2 regions of the Lysinibacillus sp. CTST325 genome follow, and region 1 is predicted to be linked to the other one. Evidence: riboswitches for the same ligand, from Rfam matches in the RefSeq annotation. Region 1 holds a riboswitch; the other holds the start of a gene.
The links. A riboswitch is a leader RNA that binds a small molecule or an ion and turns the genes downstream of it on or off. The one in region 1 is predicted to bind S-adenosylmethionine.

Region 1 (6,034 bases):
AAACGATAGCCTCAAAACCAGCAGCCTCGGCTCGAGCTGCCATGCTATAGGCAATTTCCTCATTTGTTGACCAATATAATTGAAACCATTTAGTAGCAGTGGGAGCTGTTTGTGCCACATCCTCAAGTGCATAGCTTGAAACGGTACTTTGGATATAAGGGATTTTTAATTGATCAGCTGCACGTGCAACGGCTAGCTCTCCTTCGTCATGCGCCATTCTGTTCATGCCAACAGGAGCAAATATGAACGGGGTTGGATGTACTTTTCCGAACAGCTCAATTGATGTATCAATACTTGAAACATCCTGTAAAAAACGTGGAATAATAGAGTATTTTTCAAAGGCTGTACGGTTATTCCGTAATGTTTGCTCACCGCCAGCGCCTGAACGGATGTAACCAAACGGACCAGCTTCCAATTTTTCTGCAACTGCCTTTTCTAAATCTGCAAAGCAAATAGGGAAGGGGGCTTGTGCATTAATATTTTTTAATAGTAGATCGCTATGTGTTGTCTTTGTCATCATATTCCTCCTACTAATCTTTCTTTAACTTCACGGCAAAGCGGTTACCTATTGATTGAATACTCTGAACAAGGATAATTAAGATAAACACAGTCGTATACATCACATCGACCTCATAGCGTAAATGACCGTAACGGTATGCGAGATCACCTAAACCACCAGCACCAACCATTCCGGCCATTGCTGTTGCTCCGATAAGACCGATTGTAGCAATCGTTAAACCTAAAATAATGGATGGGCGCGCCTCACGTAATAAGACATTCCAAATAATATGACGACGTTTAATGCCCATTGCTGTATAAGCTTCTACAACACCTGGATCAACTTCTAAAAGTGCCGTTTCCATAAGGCGCGCAATATAAGGCGCTGTATAAACAACAAGCGGCACAATAACACCTTTTACACCGATAGTTGTGCCGACGATTAGCTTCGTAAACGGTAAAATGAAGAATAGTAAAATAATGAACGGTACAGAGCGGATAATATTAATAAATAAATTGAAAAATTGGTAGAGAAATTTATTTTCAAACGATTGCCCCGGGCGAGTTAAAACGATTAAAAGCCCTAACGGAATCCCAATTAAAATAGAAAAGAATAGTGAAATTCCGACCATTTGGAAGGTTTCGATAATGGATTTCCCAATAACATCTGACCAATCTGCAAAGAAGCTTTGAATACTATTCATTTAATCCACCTCCTAATTCCTCGACACTTACTCCGTTTTCTGTAAAATATTTAAGTGCTTTTTCTACGATATGTGCTTCACCGTGTAGATGCACGACAATATTACCGACAATGCCGTTTTTTAATTCAATGATATTGGCTGATAAAATATTTGGTTGAACATCATAAACTTTACTCACTTCTGCTAGTAATGGTTTTCCTGTACTTTCACCAAGGAAAGTTAAACGAATAACACTTCCAGAAACATTTAATTGCTCGATAAGGGAAGGGGATAAATTACGTTGAGAAATGGTATTTAAAAACTTTCGTGTCGTTGGATGCTGAGGCTTTGAAAATAGGTCTATAGCAGAGCCGTATTCCACAACCGCTCCTGATTCAAGAACGGATACATCGTCGCAAATTTTTTGAATAACATTCATTTCATGTGTAATGAGTAAAATAGTGATGCCCATCTCGCGATTAATTTTCAAGAGAAGCTCAAGAATGGCGTCAGTTGTTTCAGGGTCGAGTGCACTTGTCGCTTCATCACTGAGCAAAATCTCAGGTTCTTGGGCAAGGGCGCGTGCAATAGCGACACGTTGTTTTTGACCACCTGAAAGCTGGCTAGGATAACTATCTAATTTCTCTGTTAGGCCAACAATTTCTGCATATTTTGCAACACGTTTTTTTACTTCAGAGTCGTTATAGCCTAGAAGCTTTAATGGTACCGAGATATTATTGTATACGGTCGCTGTTTTTAAAAGGTTAAAATGCTGGAAGATCATCCCGATTTTTTGACGAGTTTTGCGAAGGTCGTTTAGAGAAAGGGAAGTAATATCCACATGATCGATCAATACCTTTCCTGTTGTTGGACGTTCTAATAAATTAACGCAGCGAATAAGGGTACTTTTTCCTGCACCACTGTAGCCAATAACCCCATGAATTTCACCTTTTTTGACATGCAGGTTAATACCATCTACTGCTTTAACGATACCATTTTTAGTTTTAAATTCTTTTGTTATATTTTCTAGTTGAATCATACTGTGATATCTCCTTTCTAAGTCCTTCTATAAAGCAAGAATCTGCTAGCTTTCCTGTAGGAGCCTCGCAGATTCTTGATTTTATGAAAGATACTTAATCGTCACTTACCAGCTTGGAATTACAGAGCCTTGGAATTTTTCTTCAATAAATTTGCGTACTTCATCGGATTGATAAGCTTCAACAAATTTTTTGATCGTTGGGTCATCTTTGTTTTCAGCACGTACTACAATGTAATTCACATATGGAGAGTCCGTAGATTCTAAAAGAATGGAGTCTTTTTTAGGATTAATGCCAGCATCGAGAGCGAAGTTTGTATTAATAGCTGCTACATCTACTTCACTAAGCTGTTTTGGAATTTGTGCAGCCTCTAATTCAATGAATTTCAAATTCTTTTTGTTTTCTTCCACATCGCGAATAGATGCTGTTAAGTCTGCACCGTCTTTTAATTTAATATAGCCTGCCTCTTGAAGGACAAATAGGGCACGAGCCCCGTTTGTTGGATCATTTGGTAATCCGAACGTTGCACCATCAGGAACGTCATCGAATGATTTATATTTCTCAGAGTAAATACCTAAAGGATTTAAAATAGTTTTTCCAACGGGCACTAAATCTGTATTGTGATCTTTGTTAAATGTCTCGAGGAATGGCTTGTGTTGATAACTGTTTACATCAAGATCGCCCTCTGCTAACGATGTATTTGGTAAAACATAATCAGAGAAAGATTTTACTTCTACCTCTAAGCCTTTTTCTTTGGCAACTTTCGCTACAACCTCAGCAATTTGTTCGTGTGGACCCGAAGTTACACCTACTACAATCTTATTTTCATTAATAGCCTTACTTTGACTATCCTTACTATTTTCTTTAGTACCACAGCCTACTAATGCTGCTACTAATGTGAGACTTGCTAAACCTAATAAAATTTTATTTTTCTTTTTCATGAAACATACCTCCAAAGTTTTTTTATCGGTTTTTGAAAATAAAAAAAACTCTCCTAAAAAATTAAGAGAGGCTCATGAAAAAACGTCCTCTCTTATCTTTCAAACGATAATCGTTTGCAGGATTTAGCACCTTCCTTAAAAAAGGAGGTTGCCGAGCTTCATAGGGCCAGTCCCTCAGCTACTCTTGATAAGAGATTTATAATATTTTTTTTGTAAATCCGATAGAACTAATATAAATTATAGGATATAGTAAGTCAATTGAATTTTTAAAATTTTTTATTTTGTTATAATATTTAGTTGCGAAAGAATCCGCTAGAATAAGGGGTGGAGTATGCAAGAGAGAGAAAAAACTGTCCCCGTAGCAAGTTTGAGCTAATGGAACAGTTTTTCAGGTAGGGGATTGAAATGTTCAGGAGCTAAATAAGTTTAATTTTTCAATTCTGCTGATTGCTTCACGTAAGCGGTCTTCGCTAACAAGTAAACCAACCCGCACATAGCCTTCACCATATTGACCGAAGCCATTGCCTGCAGCTACTGCAATATCAGCTTTGTCGAGCAATAAATCGGCAAATTGTTCACTCGTAAAACCTAATGGAACAGGGAGCCATGCAAAGAAAGAGCCTCTCGGTGCTGTTACTTGCCAACCAATTCGCTGCGCTTCCTCGATCAGGACGTTTCGTCGACGCTCATAAGTCGCTCTTAGCGTATCCGCGCAACTCTGGGAAGCGGTAAGTGCAATTGCCGCGGCTTGTTGCACGGCAGGAAATTGACTACAAAATAGATGATCTTGAATAAGATTAATGGCTGCAACAATATCGGGGTTACCAACTGCAAAACCAATGCGCCAGCCTGCCATATTATACGTTTTGGATAATGTATACATTTCGATACCGATATCTTTTGCACCATCAGCTTGCAGGAAGCTGATAGGTTTATTGCCGTCAAATCCAATCGCTCCGTAGGCAAAATCATGTGCTACGATAATGTTGTGCTCTTTTGCAAAGCGTACTGTTTCCTCGAAAAATTCAAGTGTTGCAGTGCCACCAGTTGGGTTATTCGGGTAATTCAAGTAAAGCATCTTCGCCTTTTCTTTTACTTCATCGGATAAAGCATTATAATCAGGCAGGAAATGATTTTCTGCAAAAAGAGGCATAACTTCAAAATTAACATCACCTAATACGACACCTGATAAGTAATCTGGATATCCAGGATCAGGTAATAGCATTGTATCACCGGGGTTTAAAACGGCTAATGGTAGCTCAACAAGACCAATTTTCGTACCACCGAGAATAGCTACCTCTGTTTCAGGGTCAATGTCAACATTGTATTCACGTTTGTAGAAGCTTGCGGCTGCTTGGCGTAATTCTGCTATGCCACGAAATGGAGGGTATTTATGATTTTGAGGATTTTCTGCCGCCTCCTGTAATGCTTTAATAATGTGTGAAGGAGTGGGTTGATCTGGATTACCTTGACCAAGATTGATAACATCACGCCCTTCAGCAAGAGCAGCGTTTACTTTTTGCACAAGTGCTGCAAAAAATTGAGTTGGGAGTTGCTGTAGTTTTTTTGAGAATTCCATGCACGTCCACCTTTTTCAGAATATAATAATTATTAAAGATATGATGCAAATAGTATTACTTTTTTTACTAATTGTCTAGAGCCTAATAATATATGAGGTGAGGAAAATTGAACAAAGTCTCGTATTTTATCATCAATGCTTTTACTACAGAGCTTTACAAGGGAAATCCCGCAGCAGTCTGTTTACTTGATTCAACCATACCTGAGTCAATTATGCAGAAAATTGCTCAGGAGATTCCCGTGCCAACAACAGCTTTTGTCCAAAAGAAGGATCATGATTTTTTTCTTAGATGGTTTACGCCAGCAAAGGAAATACCGATTTGTGGACATGGAACAATCGCTAGCGCTTTTTTACTCTGGAAACAAGGAATTGTACCCGTCAATTCTTCAATTACATTCCAGACTGTAAGTGGCCCTTTGCAAGCAAATTGGTTGAATGAACTAGTTGAAATAACAATTCAAAAGTACCGATTAGAAGAGATTGAATGTCCTGTGGAGCTTGAAGAATGGCTTGGTGTGAAACCAACATATGTAGGGAAAACAGAATTGGATTATATCGTGGAGCTACGTCACGAAGAGTATATTGCGGATTTCAAAGCTGATTTTTCTGCGATGAAACAGTTCCCTGTACGTGGTGTTTGTATTACAAGCCGTTCTATGGATGAGGGGATTGATATTGTCTCAAGATTTTTTTCTCCAGCACAAGGCATTGATGAGGATCATGTAAATGGTTCCACTCATGGTGCGCTAGGACCTTACTGGTGTGAAAAATTATCAAAAGAAAGTATCGTGAGCAAACAGCTTTCAAAACGTGGTGGATTATTGTACGTTACACCAAAAATAAAAGATGTTGCTATTGCAGGTTCTGCAGTTCAAGTATTAAGTGGTGAAATATTAATCTAAATATTGAGCTTAAACCATGGAAGTAAGGTTGATTTATTGTAGTATAAATACAGAATAGTACTGTCTAGAGGAGGAATAGCAATGAAAATTGGTTGTATCCAATTAAACGTAGGCTTTGGCAAAGTAGAAGAAAATTTTGCTCGCGCTGAAGACAAGATTCGTGAAGCGGCAAAACAAGGTGCAGAAATTATTGTACTACCAGAAATGTGGAATTCAGGCTATGCTCTTGAAAAATTATCAGAGCTTGCAGATGTGAATGGAGAGCGTTCGAAAGCATTTTTATCAAAACTAGCGAAAGAGCTTGGCGTACATATTGTGGGTGGCTCTGTTTCAACGAAGAAGGGCGATAAATTTTACAACACGATGTATACGTTTGATAAAAATGGTGAGTTAG
Region 2 (6,034 bases), on a different contig from region 1:
GATAGTGCCTCTGGATTGATGGATAAAGCCTCCAAAGTGACGGATAGACCCTCCGGAGCGACGGAAGGAATCGCTGAAGCGACGGATGAAACCTTCGAAGTGAAGGAAAGAACCACTGAAACGACGGATAGAACTTGAAGCGACGGAAGGACCCTCCGGAGCGACGGAAAGAATCACTGAAGCGACGGATAAAACCTCCAAAGTGACGGAAAGAATCACTGAAACGACGGATAGAACTTGAAGTGACGGATAGACCCTCCGGAGCGACGGAAGGAATCGCTGAAGCGACGGATGAAACCTTCGAAGTGACGGAAAGAACCACTGAAACGACGGATAGAACCACTGAAACGACGGATAGAACTTGAAGCGACGGAAAGAATCACTGAAGCGACGGAAGGACCCTCCGGAGCGACGGATAGAACTTGAAGTGAAGGAAAGAACCTCCGAAGCGACGGATGAAACCTTCGAAGTGACGGGAAGAAACACTGAAACGACGGATAGAACTTGAAGCGACGGAAGGACCCTCCGGAGCGACGGAAAGAATCACTGAAGCGACGGATGAAACCTCCAAAGTGACGGAAAGAATCACTGAAACGACGGATAGAACTTGAAGTGAAGGAAAGACCCTCCGGAGCGACGGAAGGAATCGCTGAAGCGACGGATGAAACCTTCGAAGTGAAGGAAAGAATCACTGAAACGACGGAAAGCCCCTCCGAAATGATGAATAGAACGTCCGAAATCGTGGATTGAACCCCAAAAAATCGTGGATGAAACCTCTGAAATGACGAATAGCCTCTCCAAAATAAAGGAATAGAAGCCAAAGTTTTGTCGACAAGCAAAGACGCCGTAGAACTAGATATCTACGGCGTTTTTTATGTAATCATAAGCATTTTTAGTTAACAAAGTAATCGTTACGATAATAAATAATACGCGAACAAAGCCGCTCCCTTTTTTAATTGCCATACGTGAGCCTACCATTGCACCAGCAATTTGAGCGATACCCATGAGTAAACCATAAGCATAATGAATCTGACCTAAGTAGGCGAACATTAAAAGTCCGGCAAAATTACTTGCTAAGTTTAAAAATTTCGCATTTCCTGCTGCCTTTAAGAAATCGAAGCCGACTAATAAAAAGCTAAAGATTAAAAATGAGCCAGTTCCTGGACCAAGAAACCCATCATAAAACCCAATGGTAAATAACAACAGCATGAATAGGACTAAGTGCGTAAACTTTAAATTTTTGACTGCAGCTACTGAACCCCAATCTTTTTTAAAGATTGTATAGACAGCAACAGCAGCAAGCATTATAAGCATGAGTGGTTTTAGTAATTCAGGATTGATTAAATGGACAGTCCAAGCCCCAAAAAGTGATCCTATAAAGGCTAGGGGAAAGTATTTGATAACTGACCGAATTTCTAGCTGACCAGAACGATAAAAAGAAATGGTTGATGTCAAAGAACCCATGGTGCCGGCAAGTTTATTAGTTGCTACGGCTGCTGCTGGATTTAAACCAGCAAACATAAGGGCAGGTAATGCGATTAAGCCACCACCGCCAACGACCGCATCCACAAAGGCGGCTAAAAATCCAAAAGATATTAATAATATGACTACATTTAAATCTACTTCAAATAGCATGTTTACACCTCTTTAGATAGTTACTACTGAAATAGTAACTAAATTTCACGAGGCTGTAAAGACTAATTTTTTTGTTGGCTTATCATCATAGCCTTAACTTATAATAAAGGAAACGGAGGGATCGAATGGTTGAATTAATCGCCCAATTAAAAGAACTGGGATTCACAGAATATGAAGCAAAGGCCTATACTGCACTCGTCCAAAATAGTCATGTTAGTGCTTATCAAGTAAGTAAAAACTCCGGTATCCCTCGTGCAAGAATATACGACATACTTGATGTACTTGTTGAAAAAGGGTTAGTACTGAAAGAAGAAACGGCAGATCAAACGACATACTCTTCCATACCTGTCGCTGTGTTTTTACAACAAATTCAGCAACGCTGGCAATCTAACTTCTCGTCGATTAGTGATCGATTAGAAAAGTTGGAGGTAAATGAGCAGGAAGCGGAGCATAAGGTTGTCACGTTAAAAGGAAAAGAGGCAATCGTCAATTATTGTCAGTCTTTATTAAAAAAAGCGGAGAAAAAAGTCTTATTATCCATGTGGGAAGATATGTATGAAGAATTGCGGGAAGATATACATGAGGTAGCGAAGCATATCCCTGTTCATGGAATTACCTTGTATGTGGAGGACCATTTAGCTTCCGTTGACCAACACCGTATCACTCGCTATACGAGGAATGCGTCTACACCTCATTGGTTTATTTTATCGGTAGATGGCAAGCAAATGATTTATGGTCACTCTCCTTCAAATCAGGAAACGGCTTTTATTACCAATGATCCTGTTCATATCTATTTATTAGAGGATTATGTATGGCATGACGTGCTTGTTAACCGCCTTTTAAAGCGCGATGATACGGAGCTTGAGGAATGGATTACTAAAGAACGTAAAGCATTTTTCTTAGAATGAAAGTATTGAAAAAGAATCTGCAAGCCGTCATGTACATTACAGAAGGCGAGCAGATTCTTTTTTCGTTACATATTAATAAAATACTTTATCAACATTGTATTTAGCGCGGAATGAATTGATCGCGTACGTTTCGTAAATTTCACGTTCCATTGGATCTTCCACTTCATACACTTCAATTTTGAAAATTTCATCACGATGATTTTTCATTGGTGACACATTGTCCTCAAAATGCTTTTTAATACGTTGACGAATTTTACGTGCTTTACCTACAAATAATAGTTCGTTCTGTTCATTGTAGAATAAGAAAATACCACCGTTTTCACGAGTGATTTTATGGAAGTCGATAAAACCATGGTATGGTGTGATTGGCACATCTCCAGGCTTTAAATCTTGTTCGCGTTGGCGAATTACTAAATCTGGTTTTGGAAATTCAATTTTAATCAAACTATTCACGTTCCTCTCTGTTACTAAAGGTATATGTTAACATAAGTACAGCATGTTTACCATCAAATAATGAATGTAAACATTCAAGATTAGTGTTAAACAAATTACATAATGACATGCATGATTAATAACAAAATATTCTATGTATTATTGATATTCTTAATTGTTCATGTTACAATTCTTTTTAATTAAATAATCTTATCATGAGAAGTTGAGGGATTTGGCCCGATGACACTTCAGCAACCTCTAACGAGAGTTAGAAAGGTGCTAATTCCAGCAAAGGATTTGTCCTTTGAGAGATAAGAGTGAACGTGGAAAAATCCTTCTCATTCTATCTCATATGGAATGTGGGGGATTTTTTAATTTTATCGTTTGACATAATGAACTTTGCGCAGGGCCCGTGCATTGATTAATTGATTTTAACAGAGAGAAATAAAAGAGAGGGGAATGCAAGATGCCAATTAATATTCCGAAAAACTTACCAGCTGGAGAACATTTACGTGAGGAAAAAATCTTCGTCATGGAAGAAGATAGAGCAAAAACTCAACAAATTCGTCCGTTAAATATATTAATTTTTAACTTAATGCCAGAAAAAGAAAAAACAGAACTGCAATTACTTCGTTTATTGGGGAATACACCTTTACAAGTAAATATTACATTTTTAAATACTGCTACACATGAATCGAAAAATGTCAGTAAATCACATTTACAGTTATTTTACACGACCTTCAATCAAATTCGTCATCGCCGCTATGACGGCATGATTATTACGGGTGCACCAGTAGAAAAAATGGAATTTGAAGAAGTGAACTACTGGCAGGAAATTTCAGAAATTATGGATTGGTCCAAGACAAACGTAACATCTGTTTTACATATATGTTGGGGTGCACAGGCGGCGTTATACCATCATTACGGTATCGGTAAAATTGGGCTTCCTGCTAAATGCTCAGGTGTGTATTCTCATGTCATTACGGATTTAACAGTGGATTTAGTTCGTGGCTTTAGTGATTTATTTACGGCACCACATTCACGTTATACATCCGTATCAATTGATGAAGTACTTAGCCATCCTGATTTACGATTACTATCGTATTCTGAAGATGCTGGTGTTTTTATTGTGCAATCTAAGGATAATAAAAACATTATGATTACGGGTCATCTCGAATATGATGCAACGACTTTAGCTGATGAGTATAGTCGTGATGTTGCGAAAGGATTAGATATTGATGTCCCTGTGAATTACTTCCCACAAGATAATCCAGCAAATGAACCGATTAATTCATGGCGTGCCCATACACATTTATTATTCTCGAATTGGTTGAACTACTATGTTTACCAAGAAACACCATACGAATGGGATTTTGTTGATGAAATTGAATATCATATTTAATATCTCAAATAAAAATGATGACCTTGTTATTACAGGGTCGTCATTTTTTTCGCATTTAAGCTGTTAATTTTCTGATGAATTGTTATTTTTATCACTGTTTGGAGTATTGCCGGTATCGCTATCATTTTGTGTAGTATTGCTACTACTATCAATTTGAGAAGAATTATCGTTATTACTAGTACTTTCATTTTGAGTAGCATTACCGGTGTTGCTACTACTTGCATTTTGAGAAGAATTGCTATTACTATCAATTTGAGAAGAATTATCGTTATTACTATTACTTGTACTTTGAGTAGCATTTCCGGTATTGTCGCTACTTACATTTTGAGAAGAATTATCGTTATTACTATTACTAGTACTTTGAGTAGCATTTCCGGTATTGTCGCTACTTACATTTTGAGAAGAATTATCGTTATTACTATTACTTGTACTTTGAGTAGCATTTCCGGTATTGTCGCTACTTACATTTTGAGAAGAATTATCGTAATTACTTTTACTCGTATTTTGAGAAGAATTTCTGGCATCGCTATTACTATCACTTTGAGTAGAATTATCGTTATTACTACTACTTGTACTTTGAGAAGAATTTCCGGTATTGTCGCTACTTACATTTTGAGTACAATTTCCGTTATTATTACTTGCATTTTGAGAAGTATTTCCGGCATTGATACTACTATTAGTTTGAGTAGAATTATTGTTATTACTACTACTTGTACTTTGAGTAGCATTTCCGGTATTACTGCTACTATCACTCTGAGTAGAAGTATCGTTATTATTGCTACCTGCACCTTGTGTAGCATTTCCGTTATTACTACCGCTTTCATTCTGTGTACTACAAGTATTACTTCCTGGATTACCGTTAATTTTGCGAAGTTTCGCGACAAGTAATAAAACTAATGGTAATAAGATTGCGAAAATAAAGGAAAAAATAGGCCAGGTTTCTCTATTGTAAATATCTGAATGAATGATATTAGGATGAACAATTTGTGAAAGTCCAAGGATAATCATTCCGAATGGAAAAATGAGCGGTCGATGATTTTTAATTTTACATATTTGTGAGATGCCGATGACCCCAGCGTAAAAAAACATAAAAGTTTTAATATAAATTGATATTATCCACATGGCTGCCATAATAACTTCAATACGCTGCAAAAAATTCCCGATTGAAATTCTTTGGGCTAATGAATAGCTAGGAAATGTCCTAGAAGCAGTATTTGCCGGACCTAGGACAAGGATAGCCAGTGTGATGATAGCAATTAAGACAATCCCTCCAAGAATTGTGCCAATGTAAAAACCTTTTTGTGCGGATTTATGGACGTTAACAGTAGAAGGAAAAATCATTAATAATATGACAAGTGGGAATGAAAAAATACCCATTAATCGAATAATACTAAAGAATAATGATTTTGCTGGTACTTCCATTATTGGCTGTAGATTTTCCATATGGACAGATGGTGAAATACAAACTACAAAAAAAATAAAAATTATAATAAACATTGGGAATAGTATTTCTGCAGAACGGGCAAAAACTTCAATTCCTAGAAATGCTGCATAAATAATGATAATGCTGAACAGAAAAGCAAAGGCCATCGTAGGTGTTTCAGGCATAACTGATGTTTTCATGAAAATGCCAATGAAATATAATAATTCACCGGCA

Region 2: another riboswitch for S-adenosylmethionine. It lies ahead of metA (homoserine O-acetyltransferase MetA); the one in region 1 lies ahead of ACYQ73_RS13025 (MetQ/NlpA family ABC transporter substrate-binding protein).

What each region holds. Positions count from the first base shown of each region.
Region 1 covers NZ_BAAFHO010000004.1:292,654-298,687, reverse strand. The annotation lists gene ACYQ73_RS13040 (alpha-hydroxy acid oxidase) at 1-517, opposite strand, end outside; gene ACYQ73_RS13035 (methionine ABC transporter permease) at 531-1,202, opposite strand; gene ACYQ73_RS13030 (methionine ABC transporter ATP-binding protein) at 1,195-2,220, opposite strand; gene ACYQ73_RS13025 (MetQ/NlpA family ABC transporter substrate-binding protein) at 2,326-3,159, opposite strand; SAM riboswitch class I at 3,249-3,353, opposite strand; gene ACYQ73_RS13020 (aminotransferase class I/II-fold pyridoxal phosphate-dependent enzyme) at 3,569-4,738, opposite strand; gene ACYQ73_RS13015 (PhzF family phenazine biosynthesis protein) at 4,846-5,640, shown strand; gene ACYQ73_RS13010 (carbon-nitrogen family hydrolase) at 5,722-6,034, shown strand, end outside.
Region 2 covers NZ_BAAFHO010000002.1:169,855-175,888, forward strand. The annotation lists gene ACYQ73_RS06275 (hypothetical protein) at 1-219, opposite strand, end outside; gene ACYQ73_RS06280 (hypothetical protein) at 216-821, opposite strand; gene ACYQ73_RS06285 (TSUP family transporter) at 853-1,635, opposite strand; gene ACYQ73_RS06290 (TrmB family transcriptional regulator) at 1,761-2,543, shown strand; gene ACYQ73_RS06295 (nucleotide excision repair endonuclease) at 2,616-2,987, opposite strand; SAM riboswitch class I at 3,183-3,293, shown strand; gene metA (homoserine O-acetyltransferase MetA) at 3,442-4,377, shown strand; gene ACYQ73_RS06305 (GerAB/ArcD/ProY family transporter) at 4,441-6,034, opposite strand, start outside.